Regions from separate parts of the Agrobacterium sp. DKPNP3 genome, predicted to be linked through region 1. Evidence: riboswitches for the same ligand, from Rfam matches in the RefSeq annotation. Region 1 holds a riboswitch; the other holds the start of a gene.

Region 1 (6,604 bases):
CGTTCCAGTTGCGCCTCGATGTGGTTTTCCACTGTGTCGAAGATCGCAAGCTCGGTGGCGCGGACGCCATAAAGCGCCTCCAGATCCTCCAACGGCACCTTGAAAAAGGTGAACTGGTCGCCTTCGAAATCCTGCGTCAGGGTGAACCCGAACATGGCTTCCGGGGCCAAGCCCTTCGAGGCCAGCACCTCGATCCACAAATCGATGTAGCAATTGGTCTCCGGCCACATTCTCTCGGAGGAATGGAGTGGATGCTGCACATAGTTTTTTGGATCGAGACCGGGAAAAATCTGCCGCATGAATGATCAGCCCCAGAGCGTTTCCCGGACAGGCGCAGGCCATGCCTTCACGTCCAGGCCGTGATGGGCAAACAGTGCAAGCGCGATGCGCTCAAGCCCGAAGCCGACGCAGGCAGTATGCGCGACCTCGCCGTTTGCGAGATTGAGGCCCCATTTCTGGCCGAAGGCATCCTGATGGTAATTGAAGCTCATGCAGGCCGTCGGGTTGGTCGTTGATGTCACGGGGATCAGCAGTTCGAATTTCAGGTTCTGGTCGCGCTGGTTGTTGGCGAGCATCTTGCCGGCGCGGCCGAAGAAGGGATCGTTGGCAATATCGATGGTGACCTCAAGGCCGACCGCTTTCATCATCTCCACGCCGCGATCCATCCAGGTCTGGCGGAATTCGGTGACGTTCGCCTCGGTGCCCATGCAAACATATTCGCGCATGCGGAAAAGCTGCTGGCGCGCGGGGTCTCTGGAGGGCTCGTGGCGGAAGCAATAGGACTGGATGTCATAGAGACCGCCGCCGGCGGGAAGCGCGCCGCGCTTGGCGATTGTCGGGTAAAGCGGATAGCAGGCTGCTGGCGTCAGCACGATGTCGGTTGCTTTCTGGTCCTTGGTCCAATCGCCTCCCTCATCCATGGTTTTCAGCAGGCTGACATGATCCAGTTCGCAGCCGCAGAAGGAATGGACCGTGCCGGCAAGCTGCGGGAAGCTCTTCATGTAACCGCTTTTTTCGAAGTAAGCGCGGTTGATGCCGGGCGGAAAACGGATGGCCTCGGCACCGTCGGCACCACCGGTTCGGTCGATCAGCCGCTCGAATGCGGCAATGACGTCCTCAAACTGGCCACTGCGGCCATAAAGACCATCCACACCCGTTTCAATCAGCAGGCCTTCTTCGAACAGTCGATCGAGGAACGATGTTTGCATGTCCATGGTCTTATCCCAAAAGGCTCGTGTCCTGCTTGTGAACCAGCAGGAGGTTGGCGGAATTGCCGAGAATCCGGTCATTGGAAATCATCAGGCGTGCGGAATGCGCGTCGCGCAGGTGTCGGCCAAGGCTATAGGGCGTGCCGTTCTTGTAGCCCATGATGCCGCAGACCAGCATGGCGTGATCGATGATTTCAAGAATGGTTTCCGAAGAGCAGATTTTCACGTTGTTCATGGCGACGGCAAAAGCCATGGACATCAGCTTTTCCGGGTCGCTCTTGGTGTCCTCATAGGCCTTGACGCCAGCGATGACGTTGGACTTCACCACCTGCAGCTTGCTGGAAACCTCCGCAAGGCGAATAGCGCCGGGAGGGGCGGTGCCGGGCGACTTGCGGGCTGCGGCCCTGACGAAGGACTGGGCGCGCAGCACCGCGTCGGAGGCAATACCGTACCAGACGGCGCTCCACAGCAGATGCGAACTTGCAAGCATGGATTGTGCAGCGATTTCCGCGAAGGGCTTCGGGAAAATCTGCGCTGCCGGCGCTTGCCCGCGAAACAGGAAGCCGTCCGAACAGGTGCCGCGCATGCCGAGCGTATCCCAGGTGTGGGTCTTTTCGAGCGTGTACTGGTTTTTCAGGAAGACGGTCATCACCTGATCGGCGGGCGCTGCATCCTTGTGGGCGCGCGAGGTGATGAGGATCGCGTCGGCATTGCTGCCATAGGAGATAACGGTCGCATCCTTTTCCAGCTGGCAGCTGTCGCCTTCGACTTCAATCGCGCAGATCGAATTGCGCAGGTTGCCGCCGATGCCGCCTTCAGTGGTGGCCGAGGCGAGCAGCAGTTGCTCACCGGCCACCCGGCGCATGAAGCCGGTGTGCCAGGCGCTGTCCACCCCGTGTTCCACAAGACTGGAAAGTTTGATGTGGTGCATGGCGAAGATCATCGCCGTCGCTGAACAGGCCTGGCCGAGCCGGGCGCAGATATTGGCGATCTCCTGAAGGCTCGCGCCTTCGCCGCCGAGAGGAGAGGGTATCTGGATGCCGAGCAAGCGCTCTGCACGCAATGCGTCGATGGCTTCCTGTGGAAACCGACCGGCAACATCGACGTCATCCGCATGCTTGGCGGCTACGATTGCGACACGGCCCGCGCGCGCGGACAGCGTGTTATCCTGCGGCGCGACGGTCACGTTCATCAGGCTGCCTCTTTACCATCCAGAATGAGCTTAACGGTGTCTTCAATGGCCTTGATGCTGGCAAATGACTTGCGGTTCAGCAGGTTATCCGGAAACTCGATGTCGAATGCCTCTTCTATTCCCAGCATCAATTGCACGGAAGCAAAGGAAGAAAGGCCAGCCGCGTAAAGATCGGCGTCATCTGCAATCGTATCGACGGGGCTTGGAAGCTGGCCGAATTTCGCCAGTATTTCACGTATAGTCGCGTTCATTCAGACGTATCTCCCATGAATCTCACATCAGGATGGTTTGTGCTTATCGTTACGACGCAAACGATAATATTCGCCTAAGCCAATAGGTTAATTGCAACTAACGGAAGAATGCGCCATTTGGGCATCTTTGCCAAGCGCGGATCGTGGTCTTGACAAAAGGCCGGGGGTGTTTTTTCCTGTCGCCATTCACCAGGGGTGTCCCGTCAAGGGGCTGAGATTCTGCTTTCATGCGCAGTGACCCGTTGAACCTGATCCAGTTCATACTGGCGTAGGGACGGTGCAAAGACCTGAAGGCGGGCGGGCGCATGGCGTTTCGTGTCGGCACCCAGGTATTTTCCATCATTCCGGCTCGAACTGGGTCTCCACTGTCAAACTTTGGAGCCTCAAGATGAATATCGCTGCCAAGACCATCCCTCTCTCCGTCACAACCGGGCCGCATGCCGCTTCCACGAAAATCCACAAGCCGGGCATTTTGCATCCGCAAATCCGCGTGCCGATGCGCGAAATCGCCGCGCACCCGACGGCCGGCGAACCGCCGGTCACTGTCTATGATTCCTCGGGTCCCTATACCGATCCCTCCCATCCTGTCCTGATCGAAAAGGGTCTGCCGCGTCTGCGTCACGAGTGGATCGTCGCCCGCGGCGATGTCGAGGCTTATGAGGGAAGGCACGTCAAGCCGGAGGACAACGGTTTTGCTACTGGCGAGCGCCTGACGCCTGAATTTGCCGTGCGTCATCGGCCGCTGAGAGCGACCGAGGGCAAGGCGGTGACGCAACTTGCCTATGCCAGGGCCGGCATTATCACGCCGGAAATGGAATTCATCGCCATTCGCGAAAATCTCGGGCGTGAGGCAGCGAAGGAGAAGCTCGCTCGTGACGGCGAGAGTTTCGGCGCGCATATTCCTGATTATGTCACGGCGGAATTCGTGCGTCAGGAAGTGGCGGCCGGCCGTGCCATTATCCCTGCCAACATCAATCACCCGGAACTTGAGCCGATGATCATCGGCCGCAATTTTCTCGTCAAGATCAACGCCAATATCGGCAATTCCGCCGTCACCTCCTCCATGGCGGAAGAGGTTGAGAAGATGGTGTGGGCAATCCGCTGGGGTGCGGATACCGTCATGGACCTGTCGACTGGCCGCAACATTCACAATATCCGCGAATGGATCATCCGCAATTCGCCGGTGCCGATCGGAACCGTGCCGCTTTATCAGGCGCTGGAGAAGGTCAACGGCATTGCCGAGGATCTCACCTGGGAGGTGTTCCGCGATACGCTGATCGAGCAGGCGGAGCAGGGCGTGGATTACTTCACCATCCATGCCGGCGTGCGGCTGCACTACATTCCGCTGACCGTTAACCGTGTCACCGGCATCGTTTCGCGCGGCGGCTCTATCATGGCCAAGTGGTGTCTGCATCACCACAAGGAAAGCTTCCTCTATGAGCATTTCGAGGAGATTTGCGACATCTGCCGGGCTTACGATGTCTCCTTCTCACTGGGCGATGGCCTGCGTCCCGGCTCGATCGCCGACGCCAATGACGCTGCGCAGTTCGCCGAGCTGGAAACGCTGGGCGAGTTGACGCAGGTCGCCTGGGCCAAGGATTGCCAGGTGATGATCGAAGGCCCCGGCCATGTACCGATGCACAAGATCAAGGAGAATATGGACAAACAGCTGAAGACCTGCGGTGAGGCGCCCTTCTATACGCTGGGACCGCTGACCACGGACATTGCGCCGGGTTACGATCACATCACATCCGGCATCGGCGCGGCGATGATCGGCTGGTTCGGTACCGCGATGCTCTGCTATGTTACGCCGAAGGAACATCTTGGCCTGCCCGATCGTAACGACGTGAAGGTCGGTGTCATCACCTATAAGATCGCCGCCCACGCCGCCGATCTCGCCAAGGGCCATCCCGCCGCACAGGTGCGGGACGACGCGCTGTCGCGCGCAAGGTTTGAGTTCCGCTGGGAGGATCAGTTCAACCTGTCGCTCGATCCCGATACGGCGCGGTCCTTCCATGATGAGACCTTGCCGAAGGAAGCGCATAAGGTCGCGCATTTCTGCTCCATGTGCGGACCGAAATTCTGCTCGATGCGGATTTCCCACGATATCCGCGCTGAGGCGCAGAAGGAGGGGCTGGAGGCCATGGCCGCACGTTTCAAGGAAGGCGGCGAGCTTTACATGCCGCTTCCGACTCCCGCGAGCGCCGAGTAAATGCGTGTTCTCGTCAAGGGAACGGGGGTCGCCGGTTTGACGGCGGCCTTCGAACTGGCGCGGAGGGGCGTTGTTGTCGCGGTGTCTGAGCGCGCTGCCGCGCCTTTTCGCGGGGCGTCGTTTTATGCGGGCGGCATGCTGGCGCCCTGGTGTGAGCGCGAAAGCGCGGAAGAACGGGTTCTGACGCTGGGCAAGGCCTCGCTTGGCTGGTGGGATGACGCGACACCCGGTCTGGTGGTTCGCAACGGAACGCTGGTCATCGCGCCCGCTCGTGACAAAGCGGAGCTTTCTCGTTTCGCATCCAGGACGAGCGGCTATCGCTCGGTGAATGAGGCCGAAATCGCCGATCTGGAGCCCGATCTTGCCGGTCGCTTCCGATCAGGGCTCTACTTTGCGGATGAGGGGCATCTCGATCCGCGCCTTGCACTGCAGTCACTCTACGAGCAGCTTTGCGGAATGGGGGTGCTGTTTCATATGGGCGTTTCGGTGGATGAACAGCGGTTCGACCGAGTGGTGGATTGCACCGGATCTGCGGCAGTGGGAGAAATTCCCAGCCTTCGCGGCGTGCGGGGAGAGATGCTCTACCTCGCCACGTCGGAGGTTTCGCTTTCCCGTCCCGTCCGCCTGCTGCATCCGCGCATTCCGCTTTACATCGTGCCGCGCGAGCCGGGGCGTTTCATGGTGGGTGCGACGATGATCGAGACGGAGGATGCGGGCGCCATTTCGGCCCGCTCGATGATGGAATGTCTCAATGCCGCCTATGCCGTGCATCCGGCCTTTGCGGAAGCGGGCATCATCGAGACCGGCACGGGCGTGCGTCCCGCCTATCCCGACAATCTTCCCAAAGTCACGGAGGATGGTCGGACCATCTGCATAAACGGCGCGCACCGACACGGTTTTCTGCTCTCGCCCGCGATGGCGCGGCAGGTCGCGCGGATTATTTGCTAAAATCTATCTCATAAGGAACGGGATCATGAAACTTCTGGTCAACGGCGACGAGCTTGATATCGCCGCTGAAACGCTGGCTGGTCTGCTTGCCCGCCTCGATTACGAAGGCGAGTGGCTGGCAACGGCGGTCAATGGCGATCTGGTGCATTCGGAAGAACGCGCCAGCTACGTGCTGAGAGCTTTCGACCGTGTCGAAATCCTCTCGCCGATGCAGGGAGGTTGAGACCATGCTGACGCTTTATGGCCGCGAGGTATCTTCCCGCCTTCTCCTCGGCACGGCGCGCTATCCATCGCCCGCCGTGCTCGCGGATGCGGTGCGGGCGAGCGATACGGATATTCTGACGATTTCGCTGCGCCGGGAAATGGCGGGGGCTAAGAAGGGCGGCCAGTTTTTCGAGCTGATTCGCGAATTGGACCGCCATATCCTGCCCAACACCGCCGGGTGCCACACCGCCAAGGAAGCGGTGCTGACGGCAAAGATGGCGCGCGAGGTTTTTCGTACCAACTGGATCAAGCTGGAGGTCATCGGTCATCACGACACGCTGCAGCCTGATGTCTTTGCGCTTGTCGAAGCCGCGAAAATCCTCTGTGATGAAGGGTTCGAGGTGTTTCCTTATACGACCGATGACCTGGTCGTGGCGGAAAAGCTGCTGGAGGCGGGATGCCAGGTGCTGATGCCCTGGTGCGCGCCAATCGGCAGCGCCATGGGGCCGCTCAATCTGATGGCGCTGAAGTCGATGCGGGCGCGTTTTCCTGATGTGCCTCTGATTGTCGATGCCGGCATTGGTCGGCC
Region 2 (6,604 bases), on a different contig from region 1:
TCCTTGCCTCGTAATCGCTGGTGAGCAGGATAGACTCCGATCAAGAGCGGAAGCAATCGAGCTTCACCGAGGAATACCAGGGTCCACGCTTGCCGTCATCGAGGGAGCGGGCCACATGGTGCCACTGGAAGCTCCGAGGTTGCTGACAGCAACTATCTTGGAGTGGCTTTCCAAATTATCGCACTAAAAAACATGCGTAATTTCAAATTTGGGTGCCAGTGCTAACCGCCCGTAACTCGATTGCTATCGCCGGTCCGCGGTCGACTTTTGCTCCGCTGGCCCTTTGCCTTGCTTCAGCCGAACACAAGGCCACCATCGACAATGAGGTTTTGGCCCGTCACGGCCCTCCCCCACGGACTGACAAAAAATAGCACGGCATCTGCCGCCTCTTCCGGCGTGGTAACACGGCGCAGCGGCGTGCTGGCTGCGACCAGGTCGAACACTTCCTCTGGAGTCGCACTGCTCGCTGTTGTCGTCCGAAGCAGACCACCAGAGACCATGTTTACTGTGATACCGTCTGGCCCGAGTTCGGCCGCGGCGGTGCGGGTGAGCGAAAGGAGCGCGGCTTTAGCGGCGGTGTAATCGTGGTAGGGGACAACAGGATTCTGGAATAAGTTCGTGCCAATCGTCACGATTCGACCAAAGCCAGATGCTGCCATGCCGGCTCGCACCGCCTGTATCAGGTTAAGCGCGCCCTTTAGGGCGGTATCGAGTTGCCCCGCCATGTCCTGCCATAAGAGATCGCTGAGCTTAGGCCGCGCATCTCCATTGAAGCTGAAATCGGTCAGTGCATTGTGCACGACCGTTGTTGGTGCACCGAACCCATCAGTCACCTCGGCAACCAATCGGTTGACGGCGTCTGTATCCCGAATATCGGCCTGGAAGGCGCGTGTTCGATCGCCGAGACGGTCCGCCAGCGCTTCGGCTTCCATTCGGCTGGTGCGATAATTGATAGCCACTTTTGCGCCTTCACGTGCGAGAGCTTCGGCAATCGCCGCGCCAAGGCCACGTCCGGCGCCGGTTACGATGACCGTCTGCTTACTGATATCAAGTGTCATGCCTTTCATCCTTCCTGATTGCGCTATAGCGCATGAAAATGTTGCCTCGGCCTATGGCCGGAACCGATGTGGAGCGTACCCACCTTGGCGACATAGGCTTTGGCAGCCGCCATCGCTTGGCTGAGTTGCCCCCCCGTTGGCGAGTTCGACGGCGAGCGCGCTGGAGAGGGTGCAGCCAGTGACGCGCGTATTAACTGCCTGAACTCTCGCTGCCTCGAACCAGACCGTGCTGGATGGGTCAGAGCCGGCGATCGAAAGAATGTCGCATATCACCCTTTGACCTTTCTGATTCGTTCCGCGATAAGCGCAGCCTCTGCGCGTGGATCCGGCCTGCCACATATGGCCGAAACGACTGCAAGCCCTTGGGCGCCCGCTCTAAACACCTCATCAACATGCCCGGCTTTCAGGCCTCCGATCGCCACCGACGGGACCGGGCATATTGAAATTAACCTGGCCAATCCGTCTAAGCCGATTGGCTGCTTGTGATCAGGCTTGGTCGGCGTTCCGAAGACAGGACCGATGCCGGCGTAGTCGACGAGATCGACGTCCACTGCGGCAGACAGCGTTTCCGTCTCGACGGAGAGGCCAAGGATCATGGAAGGGCCGATCAGTCTGCGGGCTCTGCGCGCATCCATGTCCTCCTGACCGATGTGCAGACCGTCGGCGCGGATAGTGATCGCCGCCTCGACGTCATCGTTAACTATGAGTAATGCGCCGGTGCCCGCCAGCGCTGCCTTCAGCGCGTGGCCGGTTTCGATTATCGCCGCCGTGTCGGCGTGCTTGTCGCGCAATTGCACGATCGTTGCGCCACCGGCTACCGCGGCGCGGGCCGTCTCTACCATGCCGACTTCGGCGCAGAGATCAGGATCGAGAACGAGATAGAGCGAGAGGTCGAAGCTTTTCATGCCGCACGAATCCTTGCCTGTCTGTCGAGCGTCGGGCCATCAAGGGCGGAAAGCGCGTCAAGGAAACGCCACGCAAAGGAGCCCGGGCCATCCGCTTGGCGCGCCGCGTTTTCGCCTGCCACTGCGAAGATGGTGAGCGCCGCGACAGAGGACACAAGCGGATCGGTCGGGAAAACCGCCGCTAAAGCACCAACGAGGCAGGTGAGTGAGCATCCCAGCGCCGTGACTGCAGGCATGAAACGCGACCCACCTTCGACAACGAAGGCCCGCTCGCCATCGGTAACGAAATCGATCTCGCCAGTGGCAGCGACGACCGCCCCGTGTGCTTTCGCGAGGATGCGGGCAGAGGACTGCGCTTGCTCTACCGGATCGCGGCTATCGACGCCTTGCCCGCGACTGGTGCCACCGGCCAAGGCAATGATCTCGGAAGCGTTGCCGCGAATGATAGTCGGGCGATGGGCCAGTAGCGCATCGACCGCCTGGCGTCGGAAACTCGTCGCATAGTGCGCCACAGGATCGAGCACCCAGGGCTTTCCAGCACGGTTGGCGGCATCTGCGGCGCTGCGCATGCCTTTCATCCAGCCTGCTGACAGCGTGCCGATGTTGATAGTCAATGCGCGGGCGATGCCTGCGAACTCGCTCGCTTCTTCCTCGGCATGGACCATGGCGGGAGAAGCCCCGGCGGCGAGCAGCACATTGGCGGCGATGTTCATTGCCACGAAATTGGTGATGTTCTGGACGAGCGGCGGATCGGCGCGTAGCGCCGTCAGTAGGCTTCCGGGCGAGGTCTGCTGCATGTTGCTCCTTTCGAACGGAGCAAGACGCGGGAGCGGAACGCAAAAGCCTGCGAAGATCCCGAGCGACTCCCTCCGCCAGCATTATCTGGTTCAGGTTCCAAGGGTACTTCTCAGCCCGCCTTTCGACGAACGCCCCTGTCTCTCAATGTGTTCGTTGTTGCAGAGAACCGAACGATTGTCACTTTAAAAAGCAGCCAGCCCGGCTGGGACTCAGCGAGTTATTGCAAGCTGGTTTATGTTGCTTCTTCATGATTGAAGTATGATTCCGACGACTCGGATTTCCCAGCGAGGAAGCTATAAATAGGATCGGGTTAGATCTCCTCAGGAAAAATCCTGCGCTATTTCTTTGCAAGGTTAGCGAGCATATCCTTGTGTGCAAGGCTGTGCATTTAAGTGCGTTGACTTCATGTGTCGTGGAAAACCGAGGCTAGCGTCCACGCTCTGCGCCCCCGTTGACCTGAATGATCTGCCCAGTGATATGTGCAGCCTCAGCAGAGGCAAGCCACCCAATCGTATGAGCGATATCTGCGGGGATGCCGGCCCGGCCGTTCATCGTTTCGGCAATCTTGGCCTGATGCAGCGCATCAGACAGAGCTGTACCAAAGAAGCCCGTCTCGGACACATAGCCGGGCGCAATTGCGTTGACCGTGATGCCTTTGCCGCCCAGCGACTTGGCAAGATCGAAACAGTAAGGATGCAGGGCTGCCTTGGCACCACCGTAGCAGCCATTTCCTGAGCCGCGATAGGCCGCGATCGAGCTCAGGAGAATGATGCGTCCTCCCGGAGACCGCAATTGTGGCAAAAGAGCTTCTGTGAGAAGGACAGCGGCAAGCGTGTTGTTGCGGAAATTGTCGTTCCAGCGGCGGGCCACACCCGCCAATCCGTCAGCATAGGTTTCAGCCGGAAATTGACGCAGCACGTGACCGCCCGCAGCGTTGACCAGCACGTCAAGGGTCGTAAGCCGGTCCGATAGATCAGCTTTAATGGCCTCAACCTCCGGCGCGTTTCCAAGATCACCCGCAATCACCAAGACATTCGGTGCCTGCGGAAACTCGCGCGCAATTGCAGCTGCGGCATCCTCCAAAACGGACTTCCTTCGGCCAATGATGGCCACTTGCGCACCGCGTTCCGCAAAATATCGCGCCGTCGCCAAACCGATACCGCTGCCGCCGCCGCTGATAACAACTGTTTTGGTCATGATGTAAGCTCCGTGGATGAGGTCGATTTGGTGTTCAGCCAGACCGGCGGCGATGATCCCAGTTTCGGGGCGGGAAGATCCCAGCCCATTGTGACGCCATCAATTGCAGCAGGCGGTCGCAAACGCCGCGCCGGTCCCCAACCGGTGCGCTCGATTGCATCCGACAAGTCTTCCTGCTGTTCTGGCAAGAACGCCGTCGTATCGGCGGATTGGTGGCCAGCGGACACCAGCAATTGTGCGGTGCGTGCCAGCGATGCGCGGGCTTCGAGGACGCGCCCGGTGCGCAGTCTTTCGGTCAGGCCTCGAACTACCGCGGCGGCCATCAAGTAACCTGTCCCGTGGTCGATGGATTGTCCGGGCAACGGCGTCGGGCGATCACGACCCATCAAACGCATGCCAGTATCGGCGATCCCGGTACTCATCTGAATGAGACTGTCGAAGCCGCGTCGTCCTTTCCACGGACCTGTCCAGCCATAGGCGTCAAGGCAGACGTCGATCAAGTTGGGATTGATTGCCCGACGCTGTGCCGGATCGAAGCCGAGGTCTGCCAGCGCCCCCGGTCGGTAGCCATGGACGATCACGTCGGCCCCGGCGATCAAATGGGAAAGTCGGTCGCGCCCTTCTGCGGTCTTCAGGTCAAGTCGCGCGCAGCGTTTGCCAAGGACAACTTCTGGGACCGTCCCGGGCTCCTCCCATCCAAAGGGATCGATCCGCAAAACATCGGCACCAAAGGCTGCCAGGAAGCGTGTTGCAACAGGACCGGCGAGGATGCGTGTCAGATCAAGCACGCGGATGCCCTGAAGTGGGCGTTCCGCCATCGGGGTCCAGTGCGCTGGGGTGGCGGCAGTTGTCCACGCAAGGTGTATCAGTGGCTCGGCGTTCACGGCTAGCCCTTGCGGGTGTTCAGCCCATGCCTGTTGTGTACGCATTGATGCTGCACACCCACCACGTTCGACGATCGCGGCCTCAAGATCGGCCGCGTTCCATTTCTCCACAGCCTGCTCGACTGAGCTTTTATCGATAGGTGTTCCGAGAACGGACAGGACGACGTCGCGGTGGTGGGGCGCATTCGTGTGCAGCCGGATCCAGCCGTCAGCGGCCTGATAATCACCAGCGATCGGGTCCCATTGCGGTGGCAATGACCAATCCTGCGGGCGGAGGGATGTCAGAAACCAATAGGACGCAAGTCGCCGGTCGATCCCGACCGTCGGAAGAGCGCCCGATGCGACAGCAGACAACTCCGCTACCGCAAGACTGGCAACCCCGATCGTTGCAGCTGCCAGTTCGGTGACGTGGAACGCTGACGGAAGCACACCAATTCCTGAAAATTTGATGTGTTTCAATTCATCGGGGTCACCCCCGATGGACGTCCACGACGTTTGTAGAAGCTTGTTCGGAGACGGTTTATCTGAGGTTGGGTTTGGCCCAAAAGCAAAATTGTCAGGCATGGCAGCCTCCCAAATGGAAGATATTGCATCCATCGCCACGCTAGAATAATTGTCAACGTTGATTAATCTTGTCAATATAACTTTGAGGGTCTGCAATGCCTCGTTACATGTCCTCCAGGGAGGCGGCAGCCTATTTGCGGGTGTCTCTGCAGACACTTTATGCCTATGTCAGCCGAGGCTTGCTTCACGCGGAAAACGGGCCCGGCCAGCGTGAAAGCCGCTATCTTGCCACAGATGTTGAGCGCCTCAGAGACAGGAAGGAAAAGGGCCGTAAGCCAAGGGAAGTGGCGAAAGCAACGCTGAGTTTTGGCCTTCCTGTTCTGGAGTCGGCGATCACCCTTATCGAGAACGAGCGCCTTTACTATCGTGGCCTCGATGCATTGGAGATAGCCCGTACGCACAGCGTCGAAGAGGCGGCGGCTCACCTCTGGCAATGTGATATCTCTGCGTTCGACCGTTCCGCGCCCTCTTCTGACAGTTCTCTTTTGGTCGTGATGGATAACTTCCGGGGACGGCGTGCGGAAGAGGTGCTGTTGCCACTCTTCACGCTGGCAAGTGACGATGCCAGAACTGCGCTGTGGCAGACATCGCAGCAACGCCTGGCGGAAGGTAGTATTGATCTTGTGCGCATCCTGGCTGGATGCTTGCTGGGCACGGAGCCGAATGCAAAGCCACTTCATCAGCAATGCGCAGACGTCTGGGGCATCGATAGCCGCGGGGCGGACCTCATTCGCAGGGCCCTCGTTCTTTGTGCTGACCATGAATTGAACGCATCAAGTTTCACGGCGCGTTGCGTTGTATCGACCGGAGCAAGCCTGAGGGCCGGCATCATCGGGGGATTGGCCGCATTGACGGGCGGCCGCCATGGGGCGACCACCGCTCGCGGTGAAGCGCTTTGGGACGAGGTCGTAGGTGATGAAATGGGTACGAAGATACGCCAGCGATTAGCACGAGGCGACGACATTCCCGGTTTCGGCCATCGATTGTATCCTTCCGGAGATGTTCGCGCGGCAGATCTACTGGCGTCCATGGCACCCCTCGACCGCGATTGCCAGGAACTCATACATCATGGACACGATTTAACGGGGGCCCGACCTTCCATAGATTTTGCGCTGGTAGCCCTACGGCGCCACCTTCGGTTACCGCTCGGTGCGGCTTTCGGCGTGTTTGCCTTGGGCCGCTCGATCGGCTGGATTGC

Evidence for each region. A riboswitch is a leader RNA that binds a small molecule or an ion and turns the genes downstream of it on or off. The one in region 1 is predicted to bind thiamine pyrophosphate.
Region 2: another riboswitch for thiamine pyrophosphate. It lies ahead of thiM (hydroxyethylthiazole kinase); the one in region 1 lies ahead of thiC (phosphomethylpyrimidine synthase ThiC).

The regions. Positions count from the first base shown of each region.
Region 1 is NZ_JBQYSN010000005.1:82,786-89,389, forward strand. Features, by position in the region: gene ACUTJJ_RS02800 (DUF1839 family protein) at 1-299, opposite strand, end outside; gene ACUTJJ_RS02805 (amino acid--[acyl-carrier-protein] ligase) at 306-1,214, opposite strand; gene ACUTJJ_RS02810 (acyl-CoA dehydrogenase family protein) at 1,219-2,400, opposite strand; gene ACUTJJ_RS02815 (acyl carrier protein) at 2,400-2,651, opposite strand; TPP riboswitch at 2,833-2,944, shown strand; gene thiC (phosphomethylpyrimidine synthase ThiC) at 3,040-4,863, shown strand; gene thiO (glycine oxidase ThiO) at 4,864-5,811, shown strand; gene thiS (sulfur carrier protein ThiS) at 5,837-6,034, shown strand; gene ACUTJJ_RS02835 (thiazole synthase) at 6,039-6,604, shown strand, end outside.
Region 2 is NZ_JBQYSN010000013.1:31,434-38,037, forward strand. Features, by position in the region: gene ACUTJJ_RS06000 (alpha/beta fold hydrolase) at 1-187, shown strand, start outside; gene ACUTJJ_RS06005 (3-oxoacyl-ACP reductase) at 294-1,058, opposite strand; partial or broken gene ACUTJJ_RS06010 (bifunctional hydroxymethylpyrimidine kinase/phosphomethylpyrimidine kinase) at 1,082-1,280, opposite strand; gene thiE (thiamine phosphate synthase) at 1,328-1,963, opposite strand; gene thiM (hydroxyethylthiazole kinase) at 1,960-2,760, opposite strand; TPP riboswitch at 2,811-2,907, opposite strand; gene ACUTJJ_RS06025 (SDR family NAD(P)-dependent oxidoreductase) at 3,188-3,958, opposite strand; gene ACUTJJ_RS06030 (CoA transferase) at 3,955-5,502, opposite strand; gene ACUTJJ_RS06035 (citrate synthase family protein) at 5,502-6,604, shown strand, end outside.